One region of the Exiguobacterium sp. s142 genome, then DNA from elsewhere that is predicted to be linked to it. Evidence: riboswitches for the same ligand, from Rfam matches in the RefSeq annotation. Region 1 holds a riboswitch; the other holds the start of a gene.
What was found. Region 1 has a riboswitch for S-adenosylmethionine ahead of mtnK (S-methyl-5-thioribose kinase). Riboswitches for the same ligand answer to the same signal wherever they lie in the genome.
Positions count from the first base shown of each region.

Region 2: another riboswitch for S-adenosylmethionine. It lies ahead of KNP77_RS13260 (Na+/H+ antiporter NhaC family protein); the one in region 1 lies ahead of mtnK (S-methyl-5-thioribose kinase).

Region 1 covers NZ_JACSMB010000003.1:94,159-99,665, forward strand. The annotation lists gene KNP77_RS04230 (2-hydroxy-3-keto-5-methylthiopentenyl-1-phosphate phosphatase) at 1-388, opposite strand, end outside; gene KNP77_RS04235 (2,3-diketo-5-methylthiopentyl-1-phosphate enolase) at 385-1,539, opposite strand; SAM riboswitch class I at 1,611-1,713, opposite strand; SAM riboswitch class I at 1,919-2,021, shown strand; gene mtnK (S-methyl-5-thioribose kinase) at 2,103-3,257, shown strand; gene mtnA (S-methyl-5-thioribose-1-phosphate isomerase) at 3,254-4,288, shown strand; gene KNP77_RS04250 (GNAT family N-acetyltransferase) at 4,397-4,879, opposite strand; gene KNP77_RS04255 (VOC family protein) at 4,959-5,339, shown strand; gene KNP77_RS04260 (winged helix-turn-helix transcriptional regulator) at 5,371-5,507, opposite strand, start outside.
Region 2 covers NZ_JACSMB010000018.1:3,831-9,337, forward strand. The annotation lists gene KNP77_RS13255 (GGDEF domain-containing protein) at 1-1,642, shown strand, start outside; SAM riboswitch class I at 1,741-1,836, shown strand; gene KNP77_RS13260 (Na+/H+ antiporter NhaC family protein) at 1,908-3,191, shown strand; gene KNP77_RS13265 (TVP38/TMEM64 family protein) at 3,228-3,860, opposite strand; gene trhO (oxygen-dependent tRNA uridine(34) hydroxylase TrhO) at 4,084-5,025, shown strand; gene KNP77_RS13275 (divergent PAP2 family protein) at 5,143-5,507, shown strand, end outside.

The sequences.
Region 1 (5,507 bases):
CGCGTACCGCCTCGTCCGTGAAGTCGGCGACGTTACAGTAGATATGGTCCGGCGCGACGTGGTCTTGCAAGATCGGGTGCACGAAAAAGTCCATGCCGCCGCTGACGACGTCAAACTTCCAAACTTGTTGCCGGACTTCTGCCAAAAACGTCGAGAAACCTTGGCGCAAGGTGATGCGGTCCAGCAAGTAGTCACGGTACGCCGAAGCGTCAGCGCTCGGCAACAGCTGGAACATCTGCCCGACCCCGGAGCGAATCGAGATGTCTTGAGCGAGCACATCGTCTTTGAGCGCGTGCCATTCGGGCGGTGCGAACGCCCGCATCAAAGCGATGATGTTGTCCTCGGCCGTGATCGTCCCATCGAAGTCACACAAGATGTGAATCGTCATTGTTTTGACCACGCCTTTAACGCGGACTCGAGCTCGTTCGTCTGGCTCGCCACGCCTAATACTTGCTCAATCGCTTGTCGGAACGCCCGGGCCCCGGCAGCCGCGCCGTCTGGGTGACCGTGGATGCCGCCGCCGGCGTTGATGACGACGTCTGTGCCGAAATCACGGATGATGTCCGGGACGAGCCCCGGATGGATGCCGGCCGACGGGACCGGTAGAATCGGCTTCGCCCAGTGCGGCCGAGCACTGCTATCCCGAATCGCGAACGCCTCATCGGATGGTGTCGCAAGTGAACCGTATGGGGAGGGGAACAGCGTCAAGTCGGCCCCCGCGAGGCGGATCAATTTTCCGAGCAAGAGCGAGTGGCTGATCGAGCCGGTCAAGGCGCCGGCGAACGCCGGGTGCGCCAAAATCGGGACGTTAATTGTTGGATCGCTCGCGAGTTCGCGGAGTGTGTCGAGCCCGTATGTATAGACGTTGAACAACAGTGCCGTCGCGCCCGCCTCGATCAAGCGGAGCGCTTGGTCACGCAGCCCGAACACCGGACCGCTGAGCGTGATGGCATAGAGCGAACGTTTCCCGGTCGTTTCGAACTGTTCTTGGATGACGGCTGCCCCGATTTTAGCTCGTTCAAGCGACGGAGTGAGCGGGTTGTCGTATAGGATTTCATCATCTTTGACGATGTCGATGCCGCCGGCGAGCTGGTCTCGAAGTTGCTGTTCTAAGAAGCGTAAATCACGGCCGATGATCCCTTTAAAGATGCTCATGACGAGCGGGCGATCATGTACGTCGAGCAACTCACGAACGCCTTGAACACCGAACTTTGCTCCGGGGAATTCAGACGCAAGCGTTTCGGGTAACGTTAAGTCGATCAAGCGTACCGAGTCATCGAGCGATAATTTCCCGAACGTCGTCGTCAAGATGGATGAGAAGTCGGGCGTGACGTTATGGAGCGGATAACGGATTGTGAAGCGGCTCGTTGTTTCCGTATGCGTTGTTGAGACGACCTCGCCCCGATACGCCTTTAATTGTTCTTGCTCTAGGTGAGGCAGTTCCGTCCACGTGCCGACGGTCAGTTCGAGGGCGATTTTCTCGGCGACAGTCGCGACGCGGTCCGTCCGGCTGATTTCATATGTGGCAGTAATACTCATGTTCGTTCCTCCTTCCGGTCAAACAAAAAATGACCCCATGCCGAGGCAAGAGGTCATCATAAAAAAATGAACTCTTATCTCTCAGCTTACGCTGCAAGAATTAGCACCGTGCCCAATCGGGTCGGTTGCTGCGACATCATCGGGCTTGTCCCCTCCGTCTGCTCTTGATAAGAATGTATTTTGAAGTTGTGAAATTTAATTGAATTTTGTCACACAATATCCGGTTCGTCAATTCCTTTTTTTGAGAAAAAAAGTTTGAGTTCGTTGTTACCATATATGCATAAAAAAAGTGACCGTTGCTCCAGCAAATTGCCGTTGACAAAGGTGGGGTCGAGTCCGTAACATTCATCACAACAAGTTCACACAATCGAATATGACACTCTTATCGCGAGTTGGCAGAGGGAATTGGCCCGATGACGCCGCAGCAACCGACCAGTAGGCACGGTGCTACATCCACCAGACATACGTCTGACAGATGAGAGGAACAACCGTTACGGCTGTGCCTCTTTCTCGCGGAGAAAGGGGCTTTTTTTGTGGGGAATATACCGAAAGGGGAAACAGACATGGCTTATCAACCATTTACAGAACAGACAGTCGTCGAGCACGTCAGAACGTTAGGGTTACTCGAAGATGGGGGCATCGCGCATTGCGAGGAGATCGGGGACGGCAACTTGAACCTCGTCTTCCGCATCCGTCAAGGCGAAACGAGCCTCATCGTCAAGCAGGCGCTACCGTATGCGAAAGTCGTCGGCGAGAGTTGGCCGCTCACACTTGAACGGGCGTGGATCGAGCAGCTCGCGTTGCGCGAATTCGCCAGCGTCGTCCCGCGTTTCGTCCCGGTCGTTCTCGGCAGTGACCGGACGCTCGCCTACACGATTTTAGAAGACTTGTCCGACTTTGATATCGTCCGGACGGGCTATTTGGAAGGGAAAACGTATCCTGAACTCGCCCGTCACATCGGTGAGTTTTTAGGACAGACGTTGTTTGAGACGTCAGACTATGCGGCCGGCCCGATTGAGAAGAAGCGGAAAGAACGGGATTATTACAACCCGGAACTGTGCGACATCACTGAAAAACTAATCTTCACCGATCCGTACAAAGATGCCGAATCGAACAACATCGAAACCGCGCTCCGTCAGGACGTCGAAGCGCTTTGGCGTGACCAGAAATTGAAAGTGGAGGTCACGAAACTGAAAGTCGGTTTCGTCACGAAACACGACGCGCTCTTGCACGGGGACTTACATACAGGCAGCATCTTCGCGACGCAACAAGAGACGAAAGTCATCGATCCGGAGTTCGCTTTTTATGGACCGTTCGGCTTTGACATCGGGCAAATTGTCGCCCATTTGACGCTATCGACGTTCCATGACCCACTCAAACGGTTCGAGCGGTTCACCGACGTATTGACGGTATGGGAGACGTTTGAGAAGACGTTCCGGACGAAGTTTGAGACGGCGGTCGAACCGTTCAACACGGACGGATTCGTCGATGAACTACTTCAAACCATCTTTAGCGACACGATTGGCTATGCCGGATGCGAACTGATTCGCCGCGCCATCGGCCTCGCCGGAGTCAATGACCTCGAGACGTTACTGGAAACGGTCCGGCTCGAACGGAAACGGGAAGCGCTCACGCTCGGCACGACGCTCATTAAACAGCGCCACGATGTCCGGACAATCGATGAATTAGTGACGCTGTTAGCGGGGGTACGCGTATGACAGTCCAAAACATTCGCTTCGAACCGTCCCGGGACGAGCTCGTCATTTTAGACCAAACGTTACTGCCCCATGAGGAGCGGTACGTGACGATCGCGACGCTCGAACAGGCGGAGCACGCCATCGAGACGTTACAAGTCCGAGGCGCGCCGGCCATCGCCTATTTCGGCGCATTCGTGCTCGCGAAAGAAGCGGTCCGGCTTCAAGATGACCCGGACTTCACACGCCGGCTCGACCTCGTCGGCCGTCGGTTGATCGCGACGCGGCCGACGGCGGTCAATCTTCAAAACGTGATCGAGTCACTTCTCGGGCTGAACGTCGGCGACGACTTTGAAAGGATCGCGACCGACATCAAACATCGGGCCATCGCGCTGTTCGAGCGAGACGTCGACACGTATCGGGCCATCGGGGAGCATGCGCTCACGGTGCTGCCAGCAGGGGGGAACGTCTTAACGATCTGTAACGCCGGGGCGATCGCGACGTCGCGTTACGGGACTGCGCTCGCTCCGTTTTACGTCGGGAAAGAGCGAGGTATCGCGTTTAACGTCTTCGCTTGTGAGACGCGGCCGCTCCTCCAAGGGGCACGCCTGACCGTCTGGGAACTCGACCAGGCCGACATCGACGTCACGCTCATCACCGACAATATGGCCGCTTGGACGATTCAGGCGAAAGGGGTCGACGCCATCATCGTCGGCGCTGACCGCATCACACGGACGGGTCACGTCGCCAATAAGATTGGCACGCTTCAGCTCGCCGTCCTGGCTAAACATTACGGGATCCCGTTTTACGTCGCGGCCCCGCACACGACGTTTGATTTAACGGCGGACGATGTGATTCAAATCGAGGAGCGGAGCGCGCTAGAAGTGACCCATATCGGCGGACAACCGACGGCGCCGGTCGGGATCACCGTCTTTAACCCGGCGTTTGACGTCACACCGCCTGAACTGATCACCGGACTCATCACCGAAGCGGGCGTGTTCGAGCCGAATGAAGCAGCGATCACACACCATGTAGGGGGAACGGTTCACGTGTGAAACAGCAGCTCCGTACTTGCCCGAACGATGAAGTGTGACCGTCTTGGTATGAGACGGGAATGGCCAGATTTACTTGGTCGACAAAGGCACCGGGCAGCAGAAAAGCCCTCAGAATCTATCCTGAGGGCGCTTTTTGCGTTCTAATGCGATGAAGTCGAACGTACTCCCGTTCGTGTCTTGTTGAAACGAAGCCACTTGTCGAAACCCGCAAGCTTCATACACGCGAATCGCCCGCGCGTTGAACGTGGCAACCGACAAGGTGATACGATTTGGGTCGAACGTAGATTCGATGAAATCAAGAATCGAGGTAACGAACGCTCGTCCGGTCCCGTTTCCGGTCAGACCTGGCTTCATGCCTAAACCGAGGTCAATCGTATCGGCGTCTGTTTGATGCACGCTAACGAAACCGACCAGTTCGCCATCGTTCGTGATGGCGAATACCGATTGCCCTCGTTGTTCGGTGTCTAAAAACTCGGCCAAGTCGTCTTCGTCAGCCTCCATATCGTAAAAAGCATACTCTCCATCGTAATGCCAACTGAAGGCGATTGTTTCGGCCTGCGCTTGTGTCATCAAAGCGAACTTATATGTCATAGTGATTTCCTCGTTTCAAAAGGATAGATAGGTGCTACACTTTCGATAGTACCATCAATTCAAGAAGTGAGGTGACCACATGGGAATCAAACTAGATATGGTCGGCATCGTCGTCGAGGATATGAAGCGAGCGCTCGACTTCTATCGGCTGCTCGGACTGTCGATTCCAGTATCAATGAACGGGGAAGCGCACGTTGAAGTTGACGAAGGCGGCGTCCGGCTCGCCTTTGACACAGTCGAGGTCGCGGAGTCGGTGTATGGGGAATGGAAACCGGCATCGGGGCATCGGGTCGAGCTCGCTTTCCTGTGCGACAGCCGTGAAGCGCTCGATACACTGTTTGAAGCTATCTTCAAACAAGGATACGTGATTCATCGTGAGCCGTGGGACGCGTTTTGGGGACAACGTTACGCCATCGTCGTCGATCCGGACGGGAACCTCATCAGCCTATTCGCGTCATGACAAAACCCTCGCCGGAAAACTTGGCGAGGGTTTATTCGTCTCGGGTTTCGCCCCAAGAGCAGAGCGCCTTCATCGCTGGTTGCAGGCTAAACGCCTCCTCGGTGAGGGAGTATTCGACGTGGAGCTGTTTGTCGGTCGAATAGTCGTCGCGTCGGACCATGCCGAGCT
Region 2 (5,507 bases), on a different contig from region 1:
CATTTGGAGTTTGATCGTTTTACTGACCATCACTTTGTTTACAACCGGTGTCCTTGATGTTCCGGCGATCGAGCCGCTTCCGTTCATCTTGATCGCGCTGCTCGTCATCATTTTCCAAATGGACTCGATTGAACGGAAAGGCGTCTATTTCACGTTTTCAGAAAGCATCGTCCTCATCATCTTTTTATTCTTTGATTTTGAGACGGCGCTCCTCGTCAACCAAATTGGACTCCTCGTCTTTCAGTTCGCCAACTTAAAACCGCGCGTCGCGCTCCGCCGCTTCCGGTTCACTTATCCTTGGAACGCGATCACGTCATTTTTAGAAATCGCCATCCCGGCAAGTGTTTACTTGGCACTCGGCGGTGAGACCGGTCTTGGCTTCTATTCGCAGGATTCGTTTGTCCCGCTCCTTGGTCTGATCAGCGCCATCATCTTGAACACGATTGTCCAAAAATATCAAGTCGGCTGGTGGTTCCGCGTTGATATTCCGGTCCGAGATTTTCTGAACATCGCTTTTTACACGTATATCGTTAGTTTCGTCTTCATCTTTGCCGCGTCGTTTTTCCGTGAGACAAACTTGCTCGTCGTCAGCAGCATTGCGGCCGCCCTCACGTTCTTTATTAAGCGGTTGATGATTCAAAAAGGGCGCCAAGACGCGTTCAAGTCATTGATCGAACAGTACGATGAAGCGAAAGAGGCCGTCTCCCTGTCTCAAAGCGAGGCCCAGGCGATTGAAGTGTTCTTGAGTCAATGTGAGCGCCTCAACCAATATGATAAAGGGTTTGTCGAGTTCGTCCTGTTCGACCGAACGCTCTATTTCGATTTGTTGACGCGACAGCCGATCGACCGTCCGCTCGTCTTCGACTTGATGGAAGCGCGCCATCCACACGCCAAGTCTGTCGATTATGAGATGCGCTTCGAATGGGACGCAGCGTTGTCAGATGCGTTTCATGACGATTACCACAGCTTCATCTCGGTCCAGTCAGAAGAGATTGACGGGATTCGCACACGTATCGTCATGATCGGTGAACACGTCTATGGCTATCCGCCCATCATTCAAAACGAGATGGTAAAACTGTTGAAATCGTTCAACCGAACGATCAGCCGATGCCACGAACGCGACCGCCTATACACGGAAAGCCGCACCGATAGCTTGACGCTGCTCGCCAATGCGCGCGCGTTCTACGAGTATGGGATTCAACAAATCTCGGACGGCTCGATGTACCCGATCTCGGTCGCGATGCTCGACATCGACTTCTTTAAAAAAATCAATGACACGCACGGTCACCAAGTCGGAGACAGCGTGCTCCAAGAGTTCGGGCGGCGAATCCGACAAGTGCTCCGGACCGATGACTTTGCGGCCCGTTATGGGGGCGAGGAGTTCATCTTGCTGCTCAATCATTGCGACGTCGACCAAGCCGTCGATATCGCCGAACGGATTCGGCAGAAGATTGAAGATAAGCCGTTCCGTGTCGATGGGGTCGATATTCCCGTGACCGCCTCGATCGGTGTCGATACGATTCAAGCGTTCGGCGACAAACGGCTTGACGATACGATCCGTAACGCTGACCGGGCCCTTTACGTCGGCGGCAAGTACGCCGGTCGTAACCGCGTCGCCCATTACAACTTTTTGACGACATGACTTCCCCCCGCGTCCACTGGCGCAGGGGGATTTCTGTTGACAACCCGATTTGAAACAGGTACGTTAGGAAACGTGTCTAACAACTACATCATGACGACTTTTTATCAAGAGAGACGGAGGGACTGGCCCTTAGATGTCTCGGCAGCGGGTAACCTGTGCCAAATCCAGCGAGCGTTCTGCTCGAAAGATGAAAAGGGTGTCTCTTACAGAGAGAGCCTTTTTCGGAAGGCTCTTTTTTTCTATTCTTTGAAATGAGGTGAATCGATTGGAACAACCAACAGCTAACAAATGGGCGCTCTTGCCCTTGCTCGTCTTCCTCGTCTTCTTCATCGGGGCGGGTATTTATTATGGCGACTTTTACAAGTTCCCGGTGCTGATCGCGGCGTTGATCGCTTTAATTGTCGCTGCGATGATGACGAAAGGAAGCGTCACGCAGACCGTTGAGCGCATCGCCCAAGGTGCCGGTAATCCAGGCATCTTGATCATGATATTCATCTTCCTGCTCGCCGGCGCGTTCTCGAGCGTCGCCGGTGCAATCGGTGCGATTGACGCGACGGTCAATGCGGCCTTGACGTTCCTGCCACCATCACTCTTACTGAGCGGACTGTTCGTCATCGCCGCTTTCATCTCGATGGCGATGGGCACATCGACCGGTACGATTGCCGCGCTCGCCCCGATCGCGCTCGGCATCCATCAAGAGAGCGGGGTCAATATCGCGATCGCGGCCGCGGCCGTTGTCGGCGGGGCCATGTTCGGAGACAATTTGTCGTTCATCTCGGATACGACAATCGCTGCCGTAAGGACACAACGGACGAACATGCGCGACAAGTTCCGGACCAACTTTTGGATCGTGCTCCCGGCCGCAATCATCACGACTGTCCTGTTAGCCGTTCTCTCCAGCGGAGAATCGACGATTGAAGTGGCCGTGTTCGAATGGTACAAATTGATTCCGTATCTCGCCGTCATCGCCCTCGCCTTGACCGGACTGAACGTCATCCTCGTTTTGCTCGGCGGCATCGCGCTCGCTGGCATCATCGGGCTGATTGACGGAAGCTTGGCCGTCACGTCTTACGTCACGGCGATGGCCGACGGCATGATGGGCATGGCCGAGATCTCGCTCTTGACGTTATTCATGGGCGGACTCGTCGGACTCATCTCGCATAACGGTGGACTCACCTATTTACGAGACGCACTCACGTCACGGATTCAACGCCGGGCTGGTGCGGAATGGAGCATCGCCGGGCTCGTCAGTGCGACGAACGTCGCGACGGCGAACAATACGATCTCGATTCTCGTAGCAGGCCCGCTTGCCGCGAATATCGCCGATACGTATGACATCGAACGGAAAAAGTCAGCGAGCGTACTCGACATCTTCTCGTGCGGGGTACAAGGACTTCTGCCTTACGGGGCGCAGCTCCTCATCGCCGCCGAGTTGACGAACACGGCGTCCCCCGCCCTCGTCCCGTATATGTTCTATCCGTTCCTCCTGTTCATTTGCGGAGGCTTGGCGATCGTCTTCAACTTCCCACGTTTCAAAAAAACCAACTAAGCAAAAATCCTCGAAGGCGGTCGCCTTCGAGGATTTTTATGTTCTCGCTTCACGTTTACGTTTGAGCTCTTCGTTCCGTTTTTTGAAAGCGCGCCGTTTGAGAAGTTCTTCGAGACCCCGGCTGATCGCCCACAATACGAGCAAGAGCAAGCCGAGCATCGACAAGCGGAACGGGCTTTGGATGAACTCTTGCCACTGATCACCGATGACCGAGAAGATGACGACGACGAGCAGTTTCCCGAATCCGGCCGCCAATACGAACGTCCGGAGCGGCATTTGAATCAAGGCGAGTAAGTACGTGATTAAACTGACCGGGATGAACGGCAACGAATATAAGAATCCGAGCGAGATTGGACTCATATGGTTGATGCGATCGAGCCAATAGACACCCTGTTTATGTTTTTCGAGCCAACGCGTCATCGGTTTGCGGAACACGTATCGGACGGCGGCGAACACGAGGAGCGTCCCTGCCAAACTGCCGATCCACGATAAGAGCACACCGAGCCAGAAGCCATACGTGGCCGCGTTCGCCGAGATGATCAAGACGAGCGGGAGAAACGGGAAAATTGCTTCCAGGAACGGGGCCCCGAGTCCAGCCCAAGGACCTCCCGGCAGTCCTTGGAGCCATTCGATGATGTTCAATATATATTGTTGGAGTGATGTGAGCATCTCAGTTTCCACCTTCGGCTTTCGTTACTACCTTTTACCCGAATTCGTTCAAGAGGACGCATCCCCCTGCTCTCCTCAAAAAAAAATAAAAAGTATTTGCGAAATTTCACTGTGATATCTATCATATAATAATGGACTTGTGGTTGCAGGCAAGTTCATTCGTCGAACGACACAACCCAACGTTCGTTTTCCTGCAAAAAACTGAACACAGGGGAGCAATAACATGGAAACAAAACCAATGCGGGTCTTACTGTACTATAAGTACGTCAACATCGAGGACCCAGAAACACTGACACAACAACACCTCAAGTATTGTAAGGACCTCGGGATCAAAGGACGTATCTTGATTTCTTCCGAAGGAATCAACGGGACGTGCTCGGGCACTTGGGAACAAACCGAACAGTACATGAACGACTTGAAAGCCGATCCATACTTCAGCGACATCGAGTTCAAAATCGATGAAGTCGAAGAGCATGCTTTCAAGAAAATCTTTGTCCGTCACAAACAAGAGCTCGTGACGTGGCGCTTTGATGGCGAGTTCGACGTGCCTAAACAACACGGTGCGTATCTCGAACCGGAAGAATGGAAAGAGATGATGAATCGCGATGATGTCGTCATCCTCGACGTTCGTAACAACTACGAGTACGATCTTGGTCACTTCAAAAATGCGATCAAAATCGACGTAGAGGCTTCTCGTTACATGCCAGACTGGCTCGAGGAGAACAAAGACCTCTACGAAGGGAAAACACTTCTCACGTACTGTACCGGAGGCGTCCGTTGCGAGAAATTTACCGCATATATGCGTGACCAAGGTCACGACAACATCTTCCACTTAAAAGGCGGCGTCGCCATGTACGGCAAAGACGAAGCAACACAAGGGGAAAACTGGGACGGCGAGCTTTACGTCTTTGACGAGCGCATCAACGTCCCAGTCAACACGGTCAATCCGTCAGTCGTTTCAACGTGCATGCACTGTGGAACGAAGACGGTCCGTTACGTTAATTGTGCCAACCCGGAGTGCAATGCCCAACACTTCTGTTGTGAAGAGTGTGAACCCAAACAGATGCGTTCATGCTCGAAAGAGTGTCAGGAGCATCCACGCAACCGCTATATCATCGAGAATATTGCGGAACAACTTCAAGAGACTGAAGGCGTCGTCGGGTAACAAAAATCGACCGAATAGCGTCGCGGGCAAATGCCCGCGACGCTATTTTTGACAGAAACTTTACGTCTAGCGCGGCATGGAATCGGGTATAGTGTAGATACTATTGTCAGACAGGAAGTGACTGAATTGCTCTTTAACGAACCGTTACTCGCCGCAATACTGGCCTGGTTTATCGCCCAGGCGGCCAAACTTGTGACCGAACTCATTCGAACACGTGACTTTGAACTTGAAATCATGTTCGCCTCAGGCGGAATGCCAAGCTCCCACACCTCGACCGTCGTCGCGCTCGCGACCGCGATCGGCCGGGCTGAAGGCCTCGACTCAAGCATGTTCGCCCTCGCGCTCACGTTCGCGACGATCGTCATGTACGACGCGACCGGCGTCCGTCAAGCCGTTGGTTTCCAAGCCCGTCTATTGAACGACTATTTTAAAGGGATCAAGCACGACACGCCGATCTTGAACGAACTCGTCGGCCATACACC